Regions from separate parts of the Paenibacillus sp. p3-SID867 genome, predicted to be linked through region 2. Evidence: predicted binding sites of a transcription regulator. Region 2 holds the regulator's gene; each other region holds the start of a gene.
The links. The regulator Rex, encoded in region 2, represses fermentation and respiration genes when NADH is low (regulators of the CRP and FNR family bind a similar motif). The targets are predictions, from matches to a motif close to TTGTGAAATATTTCACAA.

Region 1: a site for Rex is predicted at 1,713-1,730, ahead of M4D81_RS26620 (formate/nitrite transporter family protein). Genes of this name have one in related genera too.
Region 3: a site for Rex is predicted at 1,729-1,746, ahead of adhE (bifunctional acetaldehyde-CoA/alcohol dehydrogenase). Genes of this name have one in related genera too.

Annotation. Positions count from the first base shown of each region.
Region 1 is NZ_JAMBDM010000016.1:56,960-61,218, forward strand. It holds gene M4D81_RS26615 (molybdopterin-containing oxidoreductase family protein) at 1-94, opposite strand, end outside; partial or broken gene M4D81_RS34880 (amino acid permease) at 352-536, shown strand; gene M4D81_RS26620 (formate/nitrite transporter family protein) at 686-1,546, opposite strand; gene M4D81_RS26625 (MFS transporter) at 1,979-3,226, opposite strand; gene M4D81_RS26630 (TetR/AcrR family transcriptional regulator) at 3,335-3,928, opposite strand; gene M4D81_RS26635 (DUF4352 domain-containing protein) at 4,177-4,259, opposite strand, start outside.
Region 2 is NZ_JAMBDM010000024.1:43,116-47,374, forward strand. It holds gene dinG (ATP-dependent DNA helicase DinG) at 1-2,153, shown strand, start outside; gene M4D81_RS30440 (redox-sensing transcriptional repressor Rex) at 2,216-2,881, shown strand; gene M4D81_RS30445 (amidohydrolase) at 2,856-4,157, shown strand; gene M4D81_RS30450 (cell wall elongation regulator TseB-like domain-containing protein) at 4,189-4,259, shown strand, end outside.
Region 3 is NZ_JAMBDM010000001.1:118,531-122,789, reverse strand. It holds gene M4D81_RS00655 (formate/nitrite transporter family protein) at 1-338, shown strand, start outside; gene M4D81_RS00650 (asparagine synthase) at 577-735, opposite strand; gene M4D81_RS00645 (Crp/Fnr family transcriptional regulator) at 820-1,545, opposite strand; gene adhE (bifunctional acetaldehyde-CoA/alcohol dehydrogenase) at 1,815-4,259, shown strand, end outside.

The DNA of each region.
Region 1 (4,259 bases), on a different contig from region 2:
CTTTATGCAGCAGCAGGCCGCAAGTATCGGGACAGTCCAACGGACAGACCGCCGGAAACACGCCGTTTTCCTGATGAATCATCGCTTGAGTCATTTCGTCTATTCCCCCTTGTACACGCTGAATCATATCCCTTTATCTTAAAAGAAAATCAGGGCTCCAGTAAAGTCTTACATTTTTTTCTGCATCGGTGATTCACTCTACTTCCTTCCGGGTATATTCCTATCAAGAGCAACGAAGAGGAACCCAGACCCTTTCTCTTCCTTGCCAAATCATGGACCACTCCCAAAAATTCGCCATGCCCATGTCTCCTCCCCCGAGACCGGCATGGCGAATTTGTTTTATATGGCATTATCCATACCGTACAGCGGAAGGCAGGCGAATCCGACTACCAGGTTCCGTGATCATCCCGCAGTTCATCCCCAAGAAGGGCTGGCATAACTTCCTGCACAATCAATCCAGCTTGCTCATCCGTGCACATTTGCTATATCGGAGAGACGTGATTATTACGACTGTGCCTTACCATTTAAAAAAATAGCGGGCTTTTCCTTTTGCGTCTTATACAAAGAGTCCGCTCCGCCAACAAGAAAAAAGCTGCGATCATCCGACCCTATCCCTAAGGGAGCGGTCGATCGCAGCTTTTTTCTCTGTCTTTGATTACCATGCTTCGGGATAATAAGAAACACTCTACGCAGAATGAACCTGTTGAGCAGTGGCGGTAGCCGGAGCGGAAGGCAGCGCAGCATCTTGTTCGCCGCGTGGAATGACCTCAACCTTATCATTCTTCTTCAAATATACGGTCCCGTAAGCAGCCCCCACAAACAGCGCGCCTCCGACGAAATTGCCAAGCCAAACCGGAATGAAATTTATGAAATACTCACCCCAGCTGTAATACCCTTCAAATATCGCGGCCGGAATGAGGAACATGTTGGCCACCACGTGCTGAAAGCCGATGGCTACAAACGCCATCGTCGGAAACCAGATCCCGAGAATTTTGCCACTCATCTGGTCCGATCCGTAGGACAGCCACACGGCGAGCGCTACGAGCCAGTTGCAGCCGATACCCGACAAGAAAGCCTGCAGGAAGCTGTCGTCCAGCTTGTGTCCCGCCATATCCACCAGCTTCTCCAGATAAACGCCGCTGCCTGTCAGACCGGTCACATGACCGAAGAAGTAAGCGACGAACAACGCCCCCGCCATATTGCTTACCGTGACGAGAGCCAAATTCCGTATCATCTCCTTCGTGGAAATCCGCTTCTTGAATCTGGCCAGGGACACGGCCATCATGTTGCCCGTCAGCAGCTCTCCGCCTGCGAGCAATACAAGAATCAGTCCGACAGGGAATATCGCCGCGCCTATAAAACCGGCAATGCCTCCCCAAGCCTCGGACGCCCCGGCAATCACGCGAATATCCAGCAAAAAGCCGAGCGCGATAAAAGCACCCGCCAAAAATCCTAATATCGTTACGTTCATGACGGAGTTATGTGCTTTTTTCACCCCGTTCTCCACGGTGATCTCCGCAATGCGATCAGGCTTGTTATAGGCCATGGCCGTTCCCCCATTTCTCCCGCATTCCGTCCTGAAATCTCTCGAATGCAGCTTCTGATGTTTCTGTCACAGTTACAGTTACAGTTACAGTTACAGTTACAGTTACAGTTACAGTTACAGTTACAGTTACAGTTACCCATATTGTACCGCAGCCGCCAGAGCAAGAACGTGAATTATATCACGACCTTGTGCGTCAGGATCGGACAGCCTTGTGTTCTGGCTGCCCTGATCACGTTTAAGATCAATCATTCGCTCAATTCGAGCCAGCGGTACATATAAAAATAGCGGTGCCAGGAAATAATTCCGACACCGCTTGGTTGGTGCTTTTACCAGCCCTCTTGTTCTAAACCAGCAAGCTTATACCAGCTTACAAGAAACAAGTTCTAAACCCAGCCTATGCCAGTTTACCAGCAACATGTTCTAACCACTATCCTACGCCTCGACGGCAGCCTCTACCCCAACAGGCGTTTCCTTTTCCTGAGCCTGAACGTTCGAGATCGGAAGCTTCATACTAATCAAGGACGACAGCAGGAAGAGCGCACCTGCCGTAAAATACACGACCACAATGGAGGTTGCCGACATATACCATCCCGTAAACCCGGAGCCAATGAGCAGCATGCCGGTAAACAACGGCGTCATCACGCCATTCAGCCGACCGATGAATTTCTCTTCCACCTGCTGCATCATCACGGCCATCAGAACCGTCTGCGCCATCGCCATCAGCACCCCAGTTGCGAAGCGCATCGTGCCGGTCAGGATCGGCCACTGAGACAGCACCTCGACAAAGGTCGAGAGGCCAAGGAAGGCAAGCCCGGCGAACAACAAGTAGTTGCCTTTCACTCTCCCCGCAATGACAGCAGCCAGGACGCCGCCAATTAACATACCTAGGCCCTCTAGCGCGGTGAACCACTGAACGCTGGACATTGCCAACTGTAAACGCTCCGTGATGACAAAGATATCAAGCGGCTGAACAAGTCCGCTGCCGAGCGCCAATAAAACATAGACCACCAGCAGCACCTTCAACAGCCGGCTGGACCCGATATAAGTGAAGCCCGCCTTCATGTCCTTCATAAAAGAACCGGTCGATTCCGAATTGTTAGAGGGTTCATCCACACTGGAAGGAAGACACATTAGCACGATCGCCGAAGCGCCGAATAGAACCAACAAGCTGATTAAAGACGCCTGCAATCCAAAAGCTTGATAAATCGTCGTACCGACCATCGGTCCCAAAATGATAAACAGCGACATCGAGGTCTGGGACAAAGCCGTGGCCGCGGGCACATGCTCAGCCGGCAAGCAGCGCTTGATGAGCTTCATGGACGATGGCTGCGAGAATTGTGATACAACAGCCGAAACCAGGGTCACCGCAAACACGGCCTGCCAATATCCCGCATACACAACGAACAGGATAAGCAATATGGATAAAAAGCTGAGAATGTCCCCCCAGATCATCGTTCGCTTGGGACGCCAACGGTCCGCCAGCACGCCGCCAATCATGGAGATCACAAAGATCGGCGCGTATTCAATTACGGTAAGCAGCGATACGGCAACCGGATCATGGTTGCTCTTCTCCATAATGAAGAACAACAATGCCATGTTGCGGATCCAGATCCCGATATTTTGCATGAAATCCGAAACCATCAGCAGCACAAACGCGCGGTTGCCAAACAAATGCCTCATGTTTTATCCCCCTAGTTAAAACCGACTATTCGGTTTAAATATATTTATGCGGAAAACGCCCCCGCTTGCAAATCGAGAAGAAGCGTTTCCAATAAATCCTCCGGTTCACTACGATCCTCGGCTCGATAACACACCGTTTAAAAAATAAGTGACCCCCTTGCGATACAGCTGCCTTGATTCCTCCTGGGACCGTTCAAAGTGCGACACCGACATCCCATCGAGCAGCGATGCAAATATGATGGATATTTCCTCTACATCCTCTGCAGGTATTCGCCCTTCGCTTACTCCTTCCGCTAAAATCTCGCGGTAGAGCGTGCGCGGACCTTGCAGGATGGCCAGCAACTCGCCCAAAATCGTCTTATTCTCCGGCTGATTGATATAGAATTCCTCCGCAATCTTGGTCAGCGGATTCTGGAAGTCGTCGACCATATGATCGGCAATGCCGTACAGCTTCTCCTCGAAACTGGCGTAACGGGCTTTTTGATCGTCCCAGGCTTCCATCCATTCCTGATTCTGCTTCGCCAGCAGCTTGACGAACAAATCTTCCTTGCTCTCAAAGTGATAGTAGATGCTTCCCTTACTGGCACCCGTATACTTGACCAGTTCATCCATGGATGTTGCCGCATACCCGCGCTGGATGAACAGTTCCTTCGCTTTATCCAGAATCATGTCGCGTTTTCGCTGCGCTTTTTCTGAAGACATCGATGTAAGCACTCCTTGCTTGGAAATAATAGTCCGGAATTCACGTACCAAAACCTGATTCTCTTAATAAAAATGAATCTGTGAAGATGATGAACACCGCTCACAGATAAAAAACCGACTGTACGGTTTAATCATACTGAAAACATTCCCGCATGTAAAGCAGCGTCTTCACAATCACATAGAAAAAAGGACCTTGCCTCAGCAAAATCCTTTCATCATTCGTACATCCCGAAACCAATATTATTTTTTTATTCCACTGCCCAAATGGCTCTTCCTTCTTTCATCGGATCGCCATAACTCAGTTGCAGTCCCTTAACCCCCTGCTTCACTT
Region 2 (4,259 bases):
GCTTTGAGCAATACATGAATGATGTCCGTGAACGTCTAAAGGAAACGCTGCCTCATTACGAGAGCAGGGATGCCCAGGACATGATGTTCCAGGAAGTGATGCAGGCACTCGATAACAATAAACATCTATTGATCGAAGCCGGCACGGGAACAGGCAAATCCCTCGGGTATTTGCTGCCGTCGATTTATCAAAGCGTGAAGCAGGAACAGAAGGTTATGGTGAGCACGCATACGATCAACCTTCAAGAACAGCTGCGTGACCGGGATATTCCCCTGCTCACCCAGGTTGTTCCTTTTCCTTTTAAAGCGGCTATTTTCAAGGGAAGAGGCCATTATTTGTGTTTGAGAAAATTTGAACATAAAATAAATAGAAGAGATTTTCATACCCCGAAGGAAGATGTGATCACCGCGGCGCAGATGCTGGTCTGGCTGACCCAGACGGAGAACGGGGATGATGAGGAGCTGAACCTTGGCGGTCGCGGAGGGGATTTCTGGGAGACCATTTCCAGTGATTCGGATTCCTGCCTGGGCCGTGCCTGCCCATGGTTCCGCAAATGTTATTATCACAGGGCCAAACATGAAGCGGGCATCGCGGATGTTGTCATTACGAACCATTCGAAGCTGTTCACCGACGTGAAAGCGAATCACCAGCTGCTTCCTAGTTATGACCGTCTCGTCATCGATGAAGCGCATCATCTGGAGGACGTCGCCGGCAAGCACCTTGGCTTGCAGATGAAATATTTTTCGGTTGTCCACACGTTGACCCGTATGTACAAAGACAGCCGCAGCGGTCAGCTTCCGGCTCTTCGCCAGCTGCTGCAAGCGTCATCCCATGAGAAGGCTGTCGAGTGGTCTTCCGTCATCGACCGGATTTATCCGGATCTGATCACCGTCAAAGAGAATTGGGACCGGCTCAGCGATCAATTGTTCGGACTGCTTCCGGAGCGCGGAGACGCGACTCCGGGGGATGCCGGTCAATTCTCGCTTCGCTTATCGCCTCTGAAGAAGCCGAAGGATTGGAATTCGCTGGCTGAGCTGGAGCATCAAATTCATCTGACGCTGGGCGATGTCGTTCGCAAGGGTGATAAGCTGATTGCCGAAATGAAGGAAGATCTGGACGACTACAGCGCGGACAGTCTGTTAACAGACCTATCGGGTCTGTTTAAGGACCTGGCGGCACACCGCGAGGACCTGAGGACCTTCATGTCGCTGAACGATGAGGGTACGGTATACTGGATGGAGGCGAACGGCAACTTCCGCGGCAAATCGCTGCAGCTTTATGCGGTGCCCGTCGATGTCAGCACCCACTTAAAGGAATTGTTTTTTGACAAAAAACAAAGCGTGATCCTGACATCGGCGACCTTGTCGGTGGACAAATCGTTTCAGTTCATGATCGAGAATTTGGGTCTTCAGGAAGCGGCAGATAACGGCAACCTGAACACGGTCCTGCTGCCGTCCCCGTTTAATTACAGGGAGCAGGCTCTCCTTGTTGTGCCGCGCGATTTTCCGAGCGTGAAGGGCTCGGTCGGGGATGCACTCTTTGTGAATACACTTGTGCAATCATTGGCTGATACGGCCATCGCAACGCATGGTCGCATGCTTGTCCTGTTCACCTCGTACCGCATGCTGCGTCAGGTGCATGAGCCCTTGAAGGAGGCGCTGGGATCCAGCGATATTACGGTACTGGGACAAGGGATGGACGGAACCAGCCGTACCAAGTTAATCCGGAGATTCCAGGATAGCAGCGCTTCGGTTCTGCTGGGCACCAGCTCCTTCTGGGAAGGGGTAGATATACCCGGTGAGGCGCTCACCTGCCTCGCCATCGTCCGGCTGCCGTTCCAACCGCCGAATCACCCTCTGGTCGAAGCCAAGAGCGAGCTTCTGCAGCAGCAGAAGAAGAACCCGTTTATGAAGCTTTCGGTTCCGCAAGCGGTCATTCGCTTCAAACAGGGATTTGGCCGACTGGTACGGACCGCGCAGGATAAGGGAATTGTCATCGTCTACGATACTCGGGTCATTGAATCCTATTACGGGAAGTATTTCTTATATTCCTTGCCTGGACCGAAGATGGAGCACATGCCGACAGAGGGGATCGTTCCCCGAATTTCGGAATGGCTGCAGGAAGAGGCAGGCATAGAGAACCAAGCTGAATAAAGTGAAACCATGAACGAGCACAAACAAATGTAGTTATTAACCTATTATTAGGGGGAGCATGCATGAAATCGGAAAAAATTTCGGAAGCCGTGGTCCGCAGATTACCTGTATACTTGCGCTATTTGAATGAGCTTCAGAAAAGGGAGGTCTCCACGGTTTCCTCCCAGGAACTGGGGCAGAAACTGGACCTCAATCCTGCTCAAATTCGTAAGGACCTAGCGTATTTCGGTGATTTTGGACGGAAAGGGATCGGATATGACGTATCTTATCTGATCGAGAAAATTCGCCAGATTCTAAAGCTGGACCAGAAGATCAATGTCGCATTGATTGGGGCCGGTAATCTTGGACATGCATTATCGAATTACAATGCATTTCTGAAGGACAATATGAAGATTGTGGCGGTTTTCGATTCGTATTCTCCCAAAGTTGGTATGAAAATTAACAATTTGGTCGTACAGCCGATGGAGGAGCTGGAGAAGACGGTTCATGAGTACGGCATTCGTATCGGGATTATCACCGTTCCGGATTTTGAGGCGCAGAATGTAGCGAATCAACTTATCGCGGCAGGCATCGAGGCTATCCTGAATTTTGCGCCGACCATCCTGAAAGCTCCATCCCATATCCGGATTCATACGGCAGATTTTACTACCGATTTGCAGAGTTTGGCCTATTATTTGGATAACGGCAAGGAGGATGCAGCACATGACGACAACGAAGTGGATGGTTAAAAACGGAACGTTTGCGGTACTAGAGGAAGGCAGATCCGTGTTACGCGGATATATGGTCGTGGAGAACGACCGGATCACCTACCTGGGTGAAGAAGAGCCGACTGTCCAAGAGGGAACAGAAATCATCGACGGAACCCATCTGTTTTTCCTGCCTGGATTGGTGAACACGCACGGACATGCGGCCATGTCGCTTCTTCGCGGGTATGGCGACGATCTGGCACTACAGGTATGGCTTCAGGAAAAAATGTGGCCGATGGAAGCCAAATTCACGGCCGACGATGTATACTGGGGAACCTCACTCTCCGTGCTGGAGATGATCAAAGGCGGAACCACGACATTTGTGGATATGTATGATCATATGGATCAGGTTGCAAAGGTAGTGGAGGACTCAGGCATGCGCGGCGTTCTGACACGCGGTGTCATCGGATTATGTCCGCCTGAGGTGCAGCAGCAGAAGTTGGATGAGGCGGTTGCATTCGCGAAAGACTGGCATGGTCAGGCTGACGGTAGGATTACGACGATGATCTCACCGCATGCACCCTATACGTGCCCGCCGGATTTCATCGAAAAATTCGTGCAAGCATCACATGATTTGAATTTGCCTTTGCATACGCATATGTCCGAAACGGAAACGGAAGTCGCTCAGAATGTAAATGACTACGGACTTCGCCCTGTTGCCCATCTAGAGAAGCTTGGCATGTTCTCCCGTCCAACGCTGCTTGCGCATGCCGTCCATCTAACCGATGAAGAAATCGAAATTCTGGCCAAACATCAAGTTATGGTTTCGCATAATCCAGGCAGCAATTTGAAGCTTGCCAGCGGCATCGCTCGCGTGCCTGAACTGCTGAAAGCCGGGGTCACCGTGTCTTTGGGTACCGATGGACCTGCCAGCAATAATAATCTGGATATGTTTGAAGAGATGCGGCTGGCCGCACTGATCCATAAAGGAGTAAGCGGGGATCCAACCGCAATTCCAGCATCCGAAGCGCTTCGGATGGGTACAGAATATGGAGCCAAGTCAGCCTTCCTTACGGATATTGGTACGCTTGCGGTAGGTATGAAGGCAGATATGATCGCACTGAACACGGATCAGGCGCACTTCCTTCCGAAGACGGATTACATTTCTCATGCTATCTACTCCGCCAGTGCGAAGGATGTTGAGCATGTATGGGTTGACGGCAAGCAGGTAGTGAAGAATGGCGCGAGTCTTACTCTCGATGAGGAACGTATCCGCCGGGAAGCGCAGCGTGCCTTTGAGCGTCTTACAACCCTCTAGGGAATAATCAAGGGGAGCGAGGAAGACGGATTTGAAGAAAAAAACGAAGTGGATATTGCTGAGTGTATCCGGCGTGCTGCTGTTACTGCTTGGTTTACAGCT
Region 3 (4,259 bases), on a different contig from region 2:
TGGAGCTGTTCTTCCGAGGCATCTTGTGTAACTGGCTTGTCTGTCTGGCCTTGTGGATGGGGATTCGGGCCAAAGGCGAAACGACCAAGCTGATCTTAATATGGTGGTGTCTGTTTGCCTTCATTGCGACAGGGTACGAGCATAGCGTAGCCAATATGACACTTCTGACACTTGCGACGATTTTGCCGGGGCATCCCGAGACCATTACCATCGGCGGATGGATCAGCAATATGGTGCCGGTCACGCTGGGGAACATTCTTGGCGGCGGATTGTTTGTGGGGATGGCGTATTGGTTTATCTCGTCGGGAAAAGGGAGCAAGCAAAAGAAGGTTGCATAGTAGGCATCATAGAAAAGGGGCTGCTCATAAAGTGGGTTTACTCACTTGATATACAGCCGAAAAGAAGCGGTCGACCAAACGGTTGACCGCTTCTTTCATTTGTCTAGTTAAAGTGAGGGATCTGCACGGAACGTCTCCTAACAAAAAAAGAGGGATCCCGTCGGGCACATACATAAAAAGCCGTCCCTTCAGTTCAATGACTGAACAGGACAGCTATATGAATCTTGTCTTCCAATCCTTACCGATGTTCCACCAGGTCAATCGCACCAAGCACAATATGAGCCAGTCCGAAGCCGAGAATACCGGTTGCGGCAAGTTTATACTTGCTGCCAAGCAGAGCGGCACCCGAAGCAGAAACCACAGTTCCAAGAACAGCAGGAATCAAACCTTCACGCATGCTGGGCACTCCCTTTATTTTGGTTTGGAAAGACAAGGTTATTGTAAGCAGATGACTTTATATTATGCACTGAAGGGAGGCCGATTAAATCCGGCAGATTTCGTTCGGACACAACTCGCAATGGCAGATTTCCTGCAGCATCGGAAGATCTTTAATGACAATCATCCCGCCGGCATATTCGATAGCATCTTTTTTGCGCAGGTCGCTCAGCATCCGGTTCACGCTTTCGCGGGTTGCGCCAATCATGTTCGATAGATCGGTGTGGGTAATCTTCTTGTTGATGAGAATAGTATCATCCGCTTGATGCTGCCCGTAGGTATTGCTCAGCCGGATGAGTGTCGATGTTAAAGCGCCGGGCTTGCCGTACATCATGAGATCCCGGAATTTGGTCTGGGTGATGCGGTGGTGAATGCCCATCCACTTCATAAAATCAATGGCGAAGTCGCAGTGCTGACAGATCAGCAGCTCCAGATCCTTGTGCTCGATGACACCGACAACACTATCCTCAAGCACCTCTGCCGAGAAACTGTGATTGTTGCTGAAGAATGGATCGGCTTGCCCGACCATGTCTCCCGGATGGTACATATATAGAATCAGTTCTTTGCCTTCATCGGTCGATTTGGTTAATTTGATTCTTCCTTGTTTAACGTAGTACAGCTTGTCGGCGAAATCGCCTTCCCAGAACAAATGGGATCCTTCAGGGAGTACCCTTTCCTTCATGCTGACCAGCAGACGGTTGCGGTTTTGCTCCGAGAAGCACTGCGTGTTCCCTAAGTTTTCGATTTCCATTACATGGTCTACAGTATTCATGTTGGTATCCCCTAACATCCTAAAATTTGATCTGTTTAATCTTTAAATACATTATAACGTGAAAACATTCACTTGTGGGGCGGAACAAGAGGGAAATCATGGCGAATTTTCAAACATTGTGATCTCTTTCACTTGAAAGAGGGGAAAGACGGGTATAAATCACATAGAAAAGATAAATATATATTGTGAAATAATTCACATGAAAATAGAAACAGCTGTGTTACGATCAAAGCGTAGAAAGAAACATGAATCATGGGAGGATGAGAGATATGGCTGTGAGCAAAGGAATGGTGGAAGTAAAAGGACAAACAGCGTCGGAGTACATTCAGGGGCTGATTGACAAGGCGAATCGGGCCAAAGAAAAGTTAATGGAATTGAATCAGGAGCAAGTCGACGGGATTGTACAGGCCATGGCCATGGCAGGCCTTGAGAAGCACATGCAGCTGGCGAAAATGGCGGTTGAGGAAACGGGACGCGGCGTGTACGAAGACAAGATCATCAAAAACCTGTTTGCCACGGAGTATATCCACAACAGCATTAAATACGACAAAACCGTAGGTATGATTGAAGACAACGTCTATGACAGCTTTCAAAAAATAGCAGAACCGATCGGAATTATCATGGGGATAACACCGGTAACCAATCCGACCTCAACGACGATATTCAAGGCACTGATCTCCATTAAAACAAGAAACCCGATCATCTTCGGATTCCATCCATCCGCGCAGGCCTGCAGCCGGGAAGCCGCACGGATACTGCGGGATGCCGCCGTGAAGCAAGGTGCTCCTGCCGATTGCATCCAGTGGATCGAAGCTCCTTCCATGGATAAAACCAATGCACTGATGAATCATCCTGACGTTGCCTGCATTCTGGCTACAGGCGGTTCGGCGATGGTCAAAGCGGCATACAGCTGCGGCAAGCCTGCCCTGGGCGTAGGACCAGGAAACGTGCCTTGTTTTATAGAGAAGAGCGCGGATCTGGATCAGGCAGTGAACGATTTGATTTTGTCCAAAACCTTTGATAACGGCATGATCTGCGCTTCCGAGCAGGCTGTCATTATCGAGGAGCCTATATATCATACAGTGAAGAAAAAAATGATTGCCAGCGGATGTTATTTCGTCAACAAGGAAGAGCTGGCGAAACTGACTGCGCATGCGATGATATCGGATAAATGTGCGGTAAATCCTACTATCGTCGGACAGCCGGCAGCTAAGATAGCAGAGGCTTGCGGTTTCGAGGTACCGGAAAGCACCAAGATCCTGGTCGCCGAGCTGGAGGGAGTCGGACCTGCCTATCCGTTGTCTGCCGAGAAGCTTAGCCCGGTGCTGGCCTGCTATAAAGTGAAAGATGCGGAAGAGGGCATAACGCGCGCTGAGGAGATGGTTGCTTTTGGCGGCATGGGCCACTCGTCGGTAATCCACTCGCACAATGAGGACATCATCATGAAATTCTCGGATCGGATGAAAACCTGCCGTATCCTGGTGAATCAACCCTCTTCGCAAGGCGGTATCGGCGATATCTACAACACGAATCTGCCATCGCTGACGCTGGGCTGCGGTTCGTATGGACGTAATTCCACTTCGTCGAACGTGACGGCAGTCAATTTAATCAACGTGAAAAGGGTGAACCGCAGAACCGTGAATATGCAGTGGTTTAAAGTGCCGGACAGAATTTACTTTGAAAAAGGCTCGACGCAGTATCTTGCGAAAATGCCGGAAATCACCCGTGTCGCTATCGTTACCGACCCCATGATGGTGAAGCTGGGTTATGTGGAGCGGGTAGAGCACTATCTGCGTCAGCGCAGAGTGCCGGTAGCCATCGAAGTCTTCTCGGAGGTTGAGCCGGATCCTTCGACAACGACCGTAGAACGCGGAACGGAAATGCTTGCAAGATTCCAGCCGGACTGCATCATCGCCCTCGGCGGCGGATCGCCAATGGATGCAGCGAAAGCCATGTGGCTGTTCTATGAATATCCGGATACGGATTTTAACAATCTGAAGCAAAAATTCATGGATATCCGCAAGCGGGTCTATAAATATCCGAAGCTAGGACGGAAAGCGAAGTTCGTTGCCATTCCAACAACGTCGGGAACGGGCTCGGAAGTAACTTCGTTTGCCGTCATCACGGACAAAGGGCTGGGGAATACCAAGTACCCGCTGGCTGATTATGAGCTGACACCGGATGTGGCGATTATCGATCCGGAATTCGTTTACACGCTGCCTAAAACGGCGGTAGCCGATACCGGCATGGACGTTCTGACACATGCAATTGAAGCCTACGTATCGGTGATGGCCAGCGATTATACGGATGGGCTTGCCATCAAGGCCATACAGCTGGTGTTCCAGTATCTTGAGCAGTCGGCGCTTACCGGCGACAAACTTGCCCGCGAAAAAATGCATAATGCTTCGACGCTTGCCGGCATGGCTTTTGCGAATGCGTTCCTTGGCATCAACCACAGTCTTGCGCATAAGTGGGGCGGTCAGTATCATACGGCGCACGGACGCACCAATGCGATCCTGATGCCTCACGTCATTCGTTACAACGCGAAGAAGCCAACGAAATTCGCTGCATGGCCTAAATACACCCACTTTGTGGCTGATGAGAGATATGCTGAAATCGCACGGATTCTCGGACTGCCGGCAAGAACGACGGAAGAGGGCGTGAACAGTCTGATTGGCGCAATCCGGGAGCTGAACAGCAAGCTCGGGATCGAG